2 regions of the Pseudoalteromonas sp. SR45-6 genome follow, and region 1 is predicted to be linked to the other one. Evidence: predicted binding sites of a transcription regulator. Region 1 holds the regulator's gene; the other holds the start of a gene.
What was found. The regulator ArgR, encoded in region 1, controls arginine synthesis, uptake and breakdown. The targets are predictions, from matches to a motif close to ANTGAATANNTATTCANT.
Positions count from the first base shown of each region.

Region 2: H5158_RS04045 (arginase family protein) is a predicted target of ArgR. The motif match lies at 4,276-4,293, and genes of this name have one in related genera.

Region 1 is NZ_JACJDM010000013.1:28,341-34,712, reverse strand. Features, by position in the region: gene rluA (bifunctional tRNA pseudouridine(32) synthase/23S rRNA pseudouridine(746) synthase RluA) at 1-521, opposite strand, end outside; gene H5158_RS08225 (Dyp-type peroxidase) at 2,007-2,906, shown strand; gene argR (transcriptional regulator ArgR) at 2,926-3,393, opposite strand; gene mdh (malate dehydrogenase) at 3,618-4,553, shown strand; gene ispB (octaprenyl diphosphate synthase) at 4,634-5,605, opposite strand; gene rplU (50S ribosomal protein L21) at 6,028-6,339, shown strand; gene rpmA (50S ribosomal protein L27) at 6,356-6,372, shown strand, end outside.
Region 2 is NZ_JACJDM010000005.1:72,759-79,130, forward strand. Features, by position in the region: gene ppc (phosphoenolpyruvate carboxylase) at 1-1,391, shown strand, start outside; gene H5158_RS04030 (hypothetical protein) at 1,791-2,168, shown strand; gene cdd (cytidine deaminase) at 2,217-3,149, shown strand; gene udp (uridine phosphorylase) at 3,130-3,885, opposite strand; gene H5158_RS04045 (arginase family protein) at 4,315-5,427, shown strand; gene H5158_RS04050 (ABC transporter substrate-binding protein) at 5,462-6,244, shown strand.

The DNA of each region.
Region 1 (6,372 bases):
AAAATAGGGTGTCCCAATGACAACATATGCACACGTAATTGATGTGAGCGTCCGGTAATAGGGGTAAGTTCCACACGAGTGGCGTGCAGCTCATGCTCCAGTACAGTGTAATGAGTTAAAGAGGGCTTCCCCTTGTCATGATCAACCATTTGCTTAGGGCGGTTTGGCCAATCACAGATCAGCGGCAAATTGACTGATCCCGTTAATGGCTCTAGTTTACCGTACACTCGTGCAACATAGCGCTTTGCAGTTTGGCGTTCTTGAAACTGCATACTTAAATGACGATGAGCCGCTTTATGCATTGCTAAACAAATAATTCCAGAGGTTGCCATATCTAAGCGGTGAACTATTTTTGCCGTAGGAAAAACACGGTTAACGCGAGCTATCAAACAATCGGCGTGTTTAGGATCTTTTCCCGGCACAGTCAAAAGTTCACTGGGCTTGTTGACGATCAGTAAATCATCATCTTGAAATAAAATGGTTAAATACGGATCTAATGGAGGATTGTAGTTAATTAACACGGCCGACCTCAATGATTTATGAGCGCGCTATTTTAGAGAAGTCATCGCTTATACACAATCAATAACTAATTAGATTAGACGCGAGAGTATTAATGAGCGAGTTAATTGGCAAGTAGTAGTTAAGCTGAGGGTATTTTTGGGCAAAAGAAAAGCGCGAACTATCTCTAGTCGCGCTTGCGGAATCTTCTAATTTTTTGCATCCTGCAATTGAACTTAATCAACTCCTAAACTTTACTTATCCATGTGATCACACTGTTACTTATTCGTTCTGCGTGATATAGGCTATCCGTGCCTCTGTCCTATGTGCTTCCTTTTGATCCTTTTTGGTAATCTCTATTACCAGTCCTTTACGCATCGTCCTGATGCTATCCCTTAGTTAACAGTTCCATTGCGATACCCTTTAGGGCCTGTCCATCTGTCCGCTTTTATAACATCCTGTTTAACAACTCTCTTGCGAGCCCTGTTGTTATTCCTTTTCGCATCATCTTGACGCTGTCCGTATATTTACTATCCTTAGTGCTACTCATCCTGAGCCTGTCCGTGAATCCATTTTTTCCTAACGTAACCTTTAATTCGAGGTTTATGAGTAATCATTCCTTGTCCGTTTACTCATTTAAGCGTCACTGCTTAACCGATGAAGTAAGTATAGAGAGTATCGGCAAACAAAATAGGCTAAAAATAGTAATGAAAATACAGTCATTATTTTGAAATTTAATAATAGTTATTATATTTCATGTGGTTAGTTTGTTTTTAGACTTTTTTTATGATGCTTTATACTCAATAGCTGTCATAACCGTGAGATATATCGCACAAGTGATTTCCATTATGGGCGTGGTTGCCTTTAATAGTGGATGTAATTGTAGTGTTGCTTAGACGATTTCTAATCGTATATGGTTTAAGTTTATTGCATATATCCCTTAAATGATTAAAAACCAATATCTATTAAGGCGCTTTGTAATTCTTTAAAATAAATGCGACTTGCCGATAAATTAGCGGCTATGAATTGTGGGGAAATTGCTCAACAAGACACGTTTGAGCCGCTATTTAGCGCTTCAAGCTCAAAGGTAGTTGCAGAATTTCTTGGTCAGGGCATATACTTGGGTGCAGATGTATTAACAGCAACTGAATATCGTACTGCTTACGGGGGCTGAGTCATTAGTTACTTATCGTCGAGTAAAGCAAGTTGGGTAACTTTGTGTTCGCCCATACCATCTTGAGTTAATACCTTTTCAATCACAAGGCTGTAGTGCAAATACGGTGACTATTTTAAACCGTCGTTTTGTTGCTCTGCATTTTGTGTATAAAGTTATGAACGATGGACAATAAATTGAAGTTGCTGTTTAGTTGGGCCAATCATTTTAGCAAATGAGTAGGTGACAATAAAAATAACACCACACACGGTTAACTTTTTCGCAGATTAAGTGTTTTAGTATTTTTAATTTCATTAAAAACGCCGTGTATGAGATTTTGAGTTAAGGAAATATCATGGCGCAAGCGCAATCTGGAATTTGTGCTGAAGCAAACTTGCACGGTTTACATTTGTTTTTTAATGTATTTGATGGCCACGATGAGTCATTACGCAAAAAATTAAAATACGTTAGCGCTATCCAAGATGAGTTTTCAGATCAGTTTTCTGAATCGATGCTCTCCAGCCTAGTTGCAGTAGGGGCGCAGTACTGGCCGCATATTCTGCCTGAATTTCTGCCTAGTGAATTACAGAGCTTTCCTAATATTACTCATAATGATCATATTATGGGGGCTCAGCCTTTTGATTTATTTGTCCAAATTCGTTCCGATAGGGAAGATGTAAACCATTTATTTGCTTTGCAAATTCTCAAGTTATTTGCCCCCGATGTTGAATTGGTTGAGCAAGTGAGAAACTTTCGATTTTTAGATGGTCGCGATTTTAATGGTTTTATACTCGGTGGTGACACTCCTCATGGTCGCCAAAAGCGCATCACAGCGTTAATCAATAAACCCAACCATTTTGAAGATCAAGGCAGTTACGTACATATACAGCGCTATAAGCATGATTTAAGTGTGTGGCAAAACCTACCACTGAGTGAGCAAGAACAAATAATGGGACGCACTCGCTTAGATAATACCTTGATTATGCCAGCGACTGAAAATAGTCATGCTGTACGCACTGAGTTAAAAGATGAGCAAGGGCAACCACTGCAATTAAATCAAAACATGCCTTATGGTGACGTTTACGAACAGGGTATATTAGCGATTAGTTATGCAGCACAGGGAAATGCATTTGAGCAAGTATTACGAAGTCGATTAGGTGATGGCGATTGCTACGATCATTGGCTTGATTTTACTCAAGCCGATATGGGGTCTGCGTTTTTTGCCCCATCAATTAACTTTTTAAAGCAGCTGTAAAAAGTTTGAATCGGTAGACTTATACCGTATCAAATAAAATACGCACGCGTTCAAGAGTTACATCAATTTCAGATACTTTAGCTGGAGCGATAAAAATAGTATCGTCACCAGCAATGGTGCCTAGTACGCCATCTGCTTTACCTAATGAATCTAATAGCCGAGCAATTAATTGTGCAGCTCCTGGGCTGGTTCGAATAATGATCATCATTTCGTTATGCATTATATCAATCACTAACTGACGTAATGGGCTTTTCGCTGTAGGTACGCCCATTTCAGCAGGCAAACAATAGACCATTTCTTGTTTGGCATTACGAGTGCGTACCGCGCCAAACTTGCTTAACATCCGCGACACCTTACTTTGACTAATATTATCAAAGCCTTGCTCTTTTAGGGCGTCAACAATCTCACCTTGTGAACCAAAGTTTTCTTCTTTTAAAAGTGCCTTAAAGGCCTTTACTAATGCTTCTTGTTTATCTTGTGGTTGCATATTATAGGTTCTTATTCATAAGTGATGCGCTAATTGTACACAATATTGCATACTTATGCAGTAGTTGTTTGCTTTTGCGATGGATTTTAGTGCTGTAAACCAGCAAGTTTACAACTATGGTCTAAATTATATGTGAAATAAGCAGGATAAATTTGTCTTTAGTCGTTAATTTCATTATCTTTAGAGCCACAAATATTTCCTACCTCAAATTACGGAGAATTCCAATGAAAGTTGCTGTATTAGGTGCTGCTGGCGGTATCGGCCAAGCGTTGTCTTTATTATTAAAAACAGGCTTACCAGCTGGTTCTGAATTATCACTTTATGATGTTGCTCCAGTTGTTCCTGGTGTTGCTGTTGATCTTTCTCATATCCCAACAGACGTTAAAGTTGCAGGCTTTGGTGTTGATGCACTAGATCAAGCGTTAACTGGTTGTGATATCGTTCTTATCCCTGCTGGTATGCCACGTAAGCCTGGTATGGACCGCGCTGATTTATTTAATGTTAATGCTGGTATTATTAAAACATTAGCAGAAGGTATTGTTGCTAACTGTCCAAAAGCATTAGTGGGTATTATCACTAACCCAGTAAATGGCACAGTGCCAATTGTTGCGGAAGTATTCAAAAAAGCAGGTACTTACGACGCGAAACGTGTTTTCGGTATTACCACTCTTGATGTGATCCGTTCAGAAGCATTTGTAGCTGAACTTAAAGGTGTTGACGTTGCAACTGTGAAAGTACCAGTAATTGGTGGTCACTCAGGCACAACAATCCTTCCGTTACTATCTCAAGTTGAAGGCGTTACTTTCACTGATGAAGAAGTTGCTGCGCTTACTCCACGTATCCAAAATGCAGGTACTGAAGTAGTAAATGCAAAAGCTGGCGGTGGTTCTGCAACATTATCAATGGGCGCTGCTGCTGCACGTTTTTGTATGTCTTTAGTTAAAGGCTTACAAGGTGAAGACGTTGTAGATTACGCTTACGTTGCTGTTGAAAATGGCGATGCTGCATACTTTGCACACCCAGTACGTTTAGGTAAAAACGGCGTAGAAGAAATTCTTTCTTACGGTGAACTAAGCGCATTTGAAGAGCAAGCTAAAAACGACATGCTTGATACGCTGAAAAAAGACATCCAAGAAGGTGTTGATTTCATCAACGCTTAATTGCTAAGACGATTGATACAAAAAAGCCTGCATTTGCAGGCTTTTTTATGCTCGAAGGATTTTTATACATTAGGTGTTTATTAGTGATTACGATCAACGGCAATACGAGCCAAGCTAACGAGTGCTTCTTTATACGGTGATTCATCTAATACAGATAAACACGCAATCGCTTTATCAGCTTCTTCGTTGGCTTTATTCATCGTAAACTCAAGTGCTTTGGTTTCATTGAGGGTACTTAGAATAGCTTCTAAGTGATCCATACCATTACTGTGCTCAATAGCATCACGGATCAACTGTACTTGCTCAGCATTACCGTGGCGCATAGCATAAAGTAGTGGCAGGGTAGGTTTGCCTTCGGCCAGATCATCACCGATGTTTTTACCTAACTGCTCAGCATCAGCATTGTAATCAAGTACATCATCCACCAATTGAAAAGCGGTTCCTAAATGCATACCGTAAAGATTAAGCGCTTGCAGTGTCGAGTCGTCTTTTTCGGTAATAATCGCAGCAAGGCCTGTTGCAGCTTCAAATAATTTAGCTGTTTTAGAGTAAATTACCTGCATGTAGCTATCTTCGGTGGTATCAGGGTCGTTACAGTTCATTAATTGCAGTACTTCACCTTCGGCAATCACGTTGGTTGCATCAGCGAGTATTTGCATAACTTGCATTTTACCAATACCAACCATTAGCTGAAATGAGCGGGTGTAGATAAAGTCACCAACAAGTACACTGGCTGCATTACCAAACTCAGCATTTGCCGTCGGTGTTCCTCTGCGTAAATTTGATTCATCAACGACATCATCATGTAGTAATGTAGCTGTGTGAATAAATTCAACAATAGTTGCTAAAGTAACATGATCTTTGCCTTCATAGCCAAGTGCTTTAGCCGCTAAAATAGCCAACATAGGGCGAACACGCTTGCCGCCGCTGTTTACTATATATAAGCCTAGTTGATTGACTAATGCTACATCAGAGCGCATTTGCGCGTAAATTAGTTGATTGACGTCATTCATATCGTTTTCGATTAACGCCTGGATAGCTTTTATATCCATTGATCTCCGAGCCAATTTTAATGGGTATACGGGGCTGATTGTACAACAAAAAACAGCTTTGCTCGACAGTTTGTGACGATTCGCTGAAAAAACACGGTTAAGTAGCTTAATTTAGCCTTAATTAGTAAAGATAACTTTTATATTTGAGAAAATTTACGGTAATTCAACATGGTTGTTTTTTATTCTTAGCGCGTGTTTGTTCGTGGTGTAATTTATTTGTCATGAAACGCTAAAAAGGCTTGGCATAATGCCAATTTAATATAAAATAGGTGAAAATATTGAATCGCCTTCAATGCAGCTATTTTTTATTCATTTAATTAATAAAACAGGCTTGCTAGTTTTTGCACATTAGCGTAAACTTCGCGCCCTATTGAATAATATTTTAGTTGCGTCGATTTGAGGGCGCACAGACGGAGTTAATTATGTACGCGGTTTTCCAAAGTGGTGGTAAACAGCACCGTGTGACTGAAGGTCAAACAATTCGTCTTGAGAAATTAGACGTTGAGACTGGTGCAGCAGTTGAATTTGATTCAGTACTTTTAGTTGCTGATGGTGAGAAAATCGAGATCGGTGTACCGTTCGTAAACGGTGGTAAAATAACAGCTGAGGTTGTTTCACATGGTCGCGGTGAGAAGATTAAGGTTGTTAAATTTAGACGCCGTAAGCATTCTCGTAAGCAAATGGGCCATCGTCAATGGTTCACAGAAGTTAAAATCACTGGCATTAGCGCTTAATTAGAGGTACTTAGAAATGGCACATAAAAAAGC
Region 2 (6,372 bases), on a different contig from region 1:
ACGACCAATGGCAAGAAGAAGATAAGCAGGCATTTTTATTAGCCGAGCTTAACTCTCGTCGCCCGCTTATTCCTAAACATTGGCAACCAAGCGCTGATGTAAAAGAAGTCCTCGACACCTTTGATGTAATCGCCAAGCAAGATGCGTCGACGTTTGGTTTATATATTATTTCAATGGCACGCACAGCCTCTGATGTATTAGCAGTACAACTGCTATTAAAAGAAAGTGGTTGTAGTTTTAAACTGCCTGTTGCGCCATTATTTGAAACCTTAGATGACTTAAATGCAGGCAGCGATGTTATTACTCAATTGCTAGATAATAACTGGTATCGAGGCCAAGCTGAGGGCATACAGAATGTTATGATAGGTTACTCAGATTCAGCCAAAGATGCTGGGATGATGGCTGCCGGGTGGGCGCAATACGAGGCAATGGATAAGCTTGTACAATTGGCAGAGCAACGTGGTATTGAGCTGATATTATTCCATGGCCGTGGTGGTACTGTTGGCCGTGGTGGCGCACCTGCTGCGCAAGCCTTGCGTTCACAGCCACCAGGTTCACTCAAAGGTGGCCTGCGTGTTACCGAACAAGGGGAGATGATCCGCTTTAAATTTGGCCTACCTAATGTGGCGCTGGAAAGTCTAAACATCTATGCCGGTGCTGTGCTTGAAAGTAATTTGTTACCACCACCAGAGCCAAAAGATGAATGGCGTGATGTAATGGCGTTGATCAGTGAAAAGTCATGTGAGCATTACCGTAATGTAGTGCGTTTTGATGAAGACTTTGTGCCGTACTTTAGAATGGCAACACCAGAGCAGGAACTATCAAAATTACCGCTTGGTTCGCGTCCAGCAAAGCGTAATCCCAATGGTGGTGTTGAAAGCCTGCGAGCTATTCCGTGGATTTTTGCTTGGAGTCAAAATCGCTTAATGCTACCAGCATGGCTTGGGGCACTAACTGGTTTACAAGCTGCACTTGAAAAACACGGCATAGACACCCTTAATGAGATGAGTCAACGCTGGCCGTTTTTCAGAGCCCGTCTAGAAATGCTTGAAATGGTATTCAGTAAAGCGGACTGTTGGTTAAGTGCGCATTACGACGACGCTTTAGTTGAAGAGCAATACAAACCACTAGGTGAAAAACTGCGTAAAGAGCTCAAGCAGGCTATTTCACTGGTACAATCGTTAAGTCCACAGCAAAGTTTGCTTGCCGATCAACCTTGGATAAAAGAGTCTATTGGTTTGCGCAACCCGTATACGGATCCATTGAATGTGCTTCAAGTTGAGTTGTTAAAACGTTCGCGCGAAGCGGCAGAAGGCAGCTCTGGTGACATTGATAACGCGTTAATGATTACTATGACTGGGATTGCTGCAGGTATGCGTAATACCGGTTGATTATCCAATAATTAAGTGTGGACTTCTTTGCTGTGTTTAGCAGCGAGAGGTCCATTAATTAGTTAATTGAGCACTAACAGTGCGCTGTGCTGGTAAGGTTCGGCGCATATATTACCAAGTAAGTTATATTTATCCGCATTAAACATCTTATTTAATCTTAGTTCAGCTTAGATGTATTGAATACAGTTACTTCCTATCGTTAAGCTGTTTCAGGTTATAACTTAGTTACAACAAGGTATTTTTTGGTATCATTTTAGCAAAAAAAACCATCCTTTATTCTGTATTAACGCTCTGGTCAGACCTGATTTGCTACTAGATATTGACTGTCTGTTTTTTTTATCTAGAATGTCGGTTGTTTTGTCATTTTATGGCAATTGTACTAATAATCGAGTAGTAATTATGTCAAATGTGTCTACTTGCATCACGTATGATGCATCTACGTCATTAATAATGATGACGCTTAGAGGGACGGCAAGTGCACAGGATGTGATGAACTTTTATCAAATTGCGCAGCAGTATGTATCTATTTACGGCAGTAATAAATTACTCGTTGATGTGTCTGAATTAACGCATAAATTTCCGGCAAGTGAACTGCTGACTATTATGCCAGCAGTATCTCAGTGGTTAGCTAGTTGCTTTATTGCTCGCGTCGTTAGTTTTGATGGTTTTATGCACGATTTGTTTTTGCAAAAAGCACAGCGCTTTGATATAAAAGCAGAAAATTTTGATTGTTTTAACAGCGCGAAAAATTGGTTAGTAAATCAACCTAGCATTTAAGCGTTGAACCTTCTAAACTAGTTAGCCATTAAATCATAAAACTAGTCTATGTCTTCATTAACGCCTACAGTAAGTACTCAAACTAGCTGCGTTTTTAGCTTCAGTGAAAAACAACAGCAGCAGTTATATCTTCACGTAAAACAGCACAAGGGTATTTTAAATACCGCTGATATCACAGCTTTGTGCGCGCAATATAAGCAACCTGTCGAGGTTATACTGCGTGCCTGTTTACCTATTGCTGCAAAATTTGCAGTTGTGCCTATTTCACATTTTTTTGTTGGGGCAATTGTAGTTGGCTACGATAAACACGGTGAGCAACATTTTTATTTTGGGGCGAATGTTGAATTTGCACAACAAGCATTAAGCTTAGTGGTTCATGCTGAGCAATCGGCAATTAATAACGCTTGGCTCAATGGCGCGAAAAAAATAGCTAAAATTGCTATCAGTGATGCGCCATGTGGTTATTGTCGTCAATTTATGAATGAGTTGGCTGATGCGCAGAGCTTTGATATTTTATTACCGCAGCAGCAATTCAAGCTGGCTGATTTACTCCCTCACTCATTTGGTCCGCAAGATTTAGGTAATTCTTATAGCTTGTTTAACCCCGCTCCACAACAGCATGAATTTGTTGTAACTGATGAACTGGATAAAACGTTGTTAAGTTATGCGTTGGCTGCATATGTACCTTACTCTGAAAATTACAGCGCAGTGAAAATTAGTACTTTCGAAAATGGTAATTTTTATGGTTGTTATGCGGAAAATGCCGCGTATAGCCCGAGCTTATCACCACTGCAAAGTGCGGTGAGTCAATTGCATTTAGCCGGTTTGGCAATGACTAAAGATGTTGTCAAAGGGATTGAGTTACTACAAACGCAGGGTAAGGGAAATCAGTTAAGTGTCAGTCAAGCAGTACTGGCAAGTTACACTGATTTGCCAGTACTACAAAGTATTAGTTTAAATATTAAGCCAACAGCAGTTTAGCGGCTTCGAGTACCACGGCGACTGATTTTTTCTCAATCTCGCCGTGATCTACATTGGGGATTTCTTGGCGAGTACGATTAACCAACACACCAGCTACACAGGCGGCTTTTAGCCCCAGTGCTGCACACATTGTAAATAAGGTTGCTGATTCCATTTCATAGTTCATCACGCCCAGCTTTTGCCATTCTTCACAGCTACCTTGAAATGCTTTTGGTACATAACCCGAGTAAGTGTCGTAACGTTCTTGACCTGGGTAAAAAGTATCGCTTGATGCAGTAATACCAATATGAAAATCAATGCCTAAATTACCGCACGCATTTACCATCGCTTGAGTGGCGAAAAAGTCAGACACCGCAGGGTAGTTCAATGGCGCAAAATGTTGGCTCGCACCATCTAAACGCACAGATGCTTGGCTGATTAAAATATCACCTTCATTAATATGAGGTTGAATAGCGCCAGTTGTGCCAATTCGTAAGAATGTTTCAACTCCCAATTGCGCCAGCTCTTCTACTGCAATGGAGGTTGAAGGACCACCAATACCGGTTGAGCAAATAACCACAGAGTTACCGTTAAGTTGACCTAAGTAAGCATGAAACTCTCGGGTTTGGACGAGGCAAGTTGGGTTTTCGAGAAAAGTTGAAATACGTGCTGCACGATCTGGATCGCCCGGTACAATTGCAAGTTTTGCACCGTGTAGATCGTCGCGGGTGAGTCCTAAGTGAAATACCTTTTCCATAGCGGGGCCTTATTTATAACTTTTGTTCTAACGTCAGTTAATAACGCTAATTTATAAAGAGTTGTTATCAATTTAGCATAATTACCACAATGCATTGCCTTGTACAGGACGGATGTCCGTTATCAAATTTATTCATTCTCTTTGAATATTCAAGCAACTGACTTTAATTTGTGTCATCGCCGGTAGTTGACTTGTATTCATAGACACTATATCAATCCTACTAGGCACTCTATTTTAGTTTATACGTTGTTGGATAAATAAGTATAACCAATTGTTATTTTAGAGGTTTATATAGTTATTTAAAATGTAGCTAAAGCGGCGAGAGTAATAAAATTGCGAGTGAAAATCGGCGCGTTAATCTTTTATTAATTTTATTTTCAACAACGCTCTTTTGCATAACTACGCAAAAGCACACAGTAAGGAATTGCAATGAGCACACAATGGCACACATTTAAAAGTAAAGTTGAGCACTGTTTATGTCCGCCGGGCGATGGCGTTTTTACGGTTAATACTGCAAAAGAACGTAAAGCGGCGCTGCGTATGAAACTGTATGGGCAAGAAGATAATATCGATACGCTATGGCGTGCATCACTCGATACACTTAGTCAAAGTGAGCATAAAGCGGTGACTTTAGGTATTAGCTCTGACTGTGGTGGTGGCATTTTACGCGGCGCCAACTGGGGGCCATTGTTTTTACGCTCAACATTGATTGATCAGCAGCCTCAGGCAAAGTCGTTTGATTTAGGTGATGTAAGGGTTATCCCACATTTACTGCATGATAAATATTTAAACGACGCGACTATCAGTAATTGCCAACAGGCATTATATGATAATCCAAGCAGTGAGTATTATGTCAGCCCGTTGTCTATCACTGAAGATGTATGCGATAGCTTTTATGCAACGTTTACTGATAAAGGCATTTTTGGTATTGGTGGTGATCATTCAATTAGTTACCCGTTAACTAAAGCGTATTTGAAGGCAAAGCGTGCGCAAGGTAAACGCACTGCGATTATTCACTTTGATGCGCATACCGATTTACTCGTTGAGCGTTTAGGTATCGATTTATGTTTTGGCTCGTGGTGCACTCATATTTTAGAGTTTTTACCTGCACCGCATCATCTGATCCAATTTGGTATTCGTTCAAGCGGTAAGCCAAAAGAGCACTGGGAATCTACCTTTGGCGTTAAACAACATTGGGCCCATGAGATCATCGAACGAGGCGCACCGGCAATTGCCGCAGAAGTCATTGCTCAGCTTAAAGCTGACAATGTTGATGAACTCTACGTCAGCTTTGATATTGACGCCCTCGATGAAGAGTTTGCATCAGCAACAGGCACACCCGAAGGGAACGGTTTAACGCCGCAGCATGCTTTGGATATCTTGGTTGCTTTGGCTGATGAATTTCCGATCACTGGCGCTGATATGATGGAAATTGCCCCATTTACTGACAGTTCACTGATTGGTCAATCGAGTTCAGATACAACGCTTAGAGAAGGTGCAAAAATTTCAGCATTTTTAATTAATGCCATGAACCGCGCATAGTCAATAACAGTTCATTTAAGCAGCCTGCTACGGCATGCTGCTTTTTAAATTCACAAATCAGCTATTTGCCGTTATATTTAATTTACATCAACAGATGCTTAAAGTAATAATCGGTGGGGCAAGAGTGGCTAAGTGGTGTTATTTTTTATTTATAATCTTAAGTAATCAAAGTCTCGCTAAATTAAATGTGGTGACGGAATATTTTCCGCCTGCTCAATATCTTGATGAAAACGAACAACTTGTTGGCTATATCGCTGATAAAGTTCAAATGGTGTTAGCTTCTTCAACACTCGATTATACAATCTCAGTGTATAGTTGGAGTACCGCATTTAATATGGTACTGCGCGATCCGCAAACGTGCATTTTTTCTATGGCGCGCTCAACTTCTCGTGAAAAGCAATTTATTTGGATTGCAGAATTAGCACAGTTGAACACTTATCTTTATGCTTTGAATTCGAAAAGCATCGTTATCGATTCCCTAGAGCAAGCAAAGCAATACCGAATTGCGGTATTAAAAGATAATTACAGCCATCACTTTTTATTATCACAGGGCTTTGAAGAAGGTGTAAATCTAATGCTGATGAATAGTTTTGATAATATTTTTAAAATAGTTCAAAGCCGTCAAAGCACTATCGATATCGTCGTATTACCTGAACAACGCGTTAAATTTGAACAGTCTAAAAGGCAGGTTACTGACAAGTTAACACCAATTTTAAGACTCAAGATCACGCAACCAGCACTGTATTTTGCTTGTAACAAAGCGCTAGATAAGCCAACTCAAACCAAACTCAGCAACGCATTCAACGCGTATCAGTAAGCTTTTATTGTTGGTAATGCACTGATATTTAATTACTTTTAATATTAATTAAATTTAAATTGCCCAACCTTTAAAAGGGGTTATAATCCAGCTGCTTTTGCTTATAAAAGCGCTTATTTTTGGAGTTA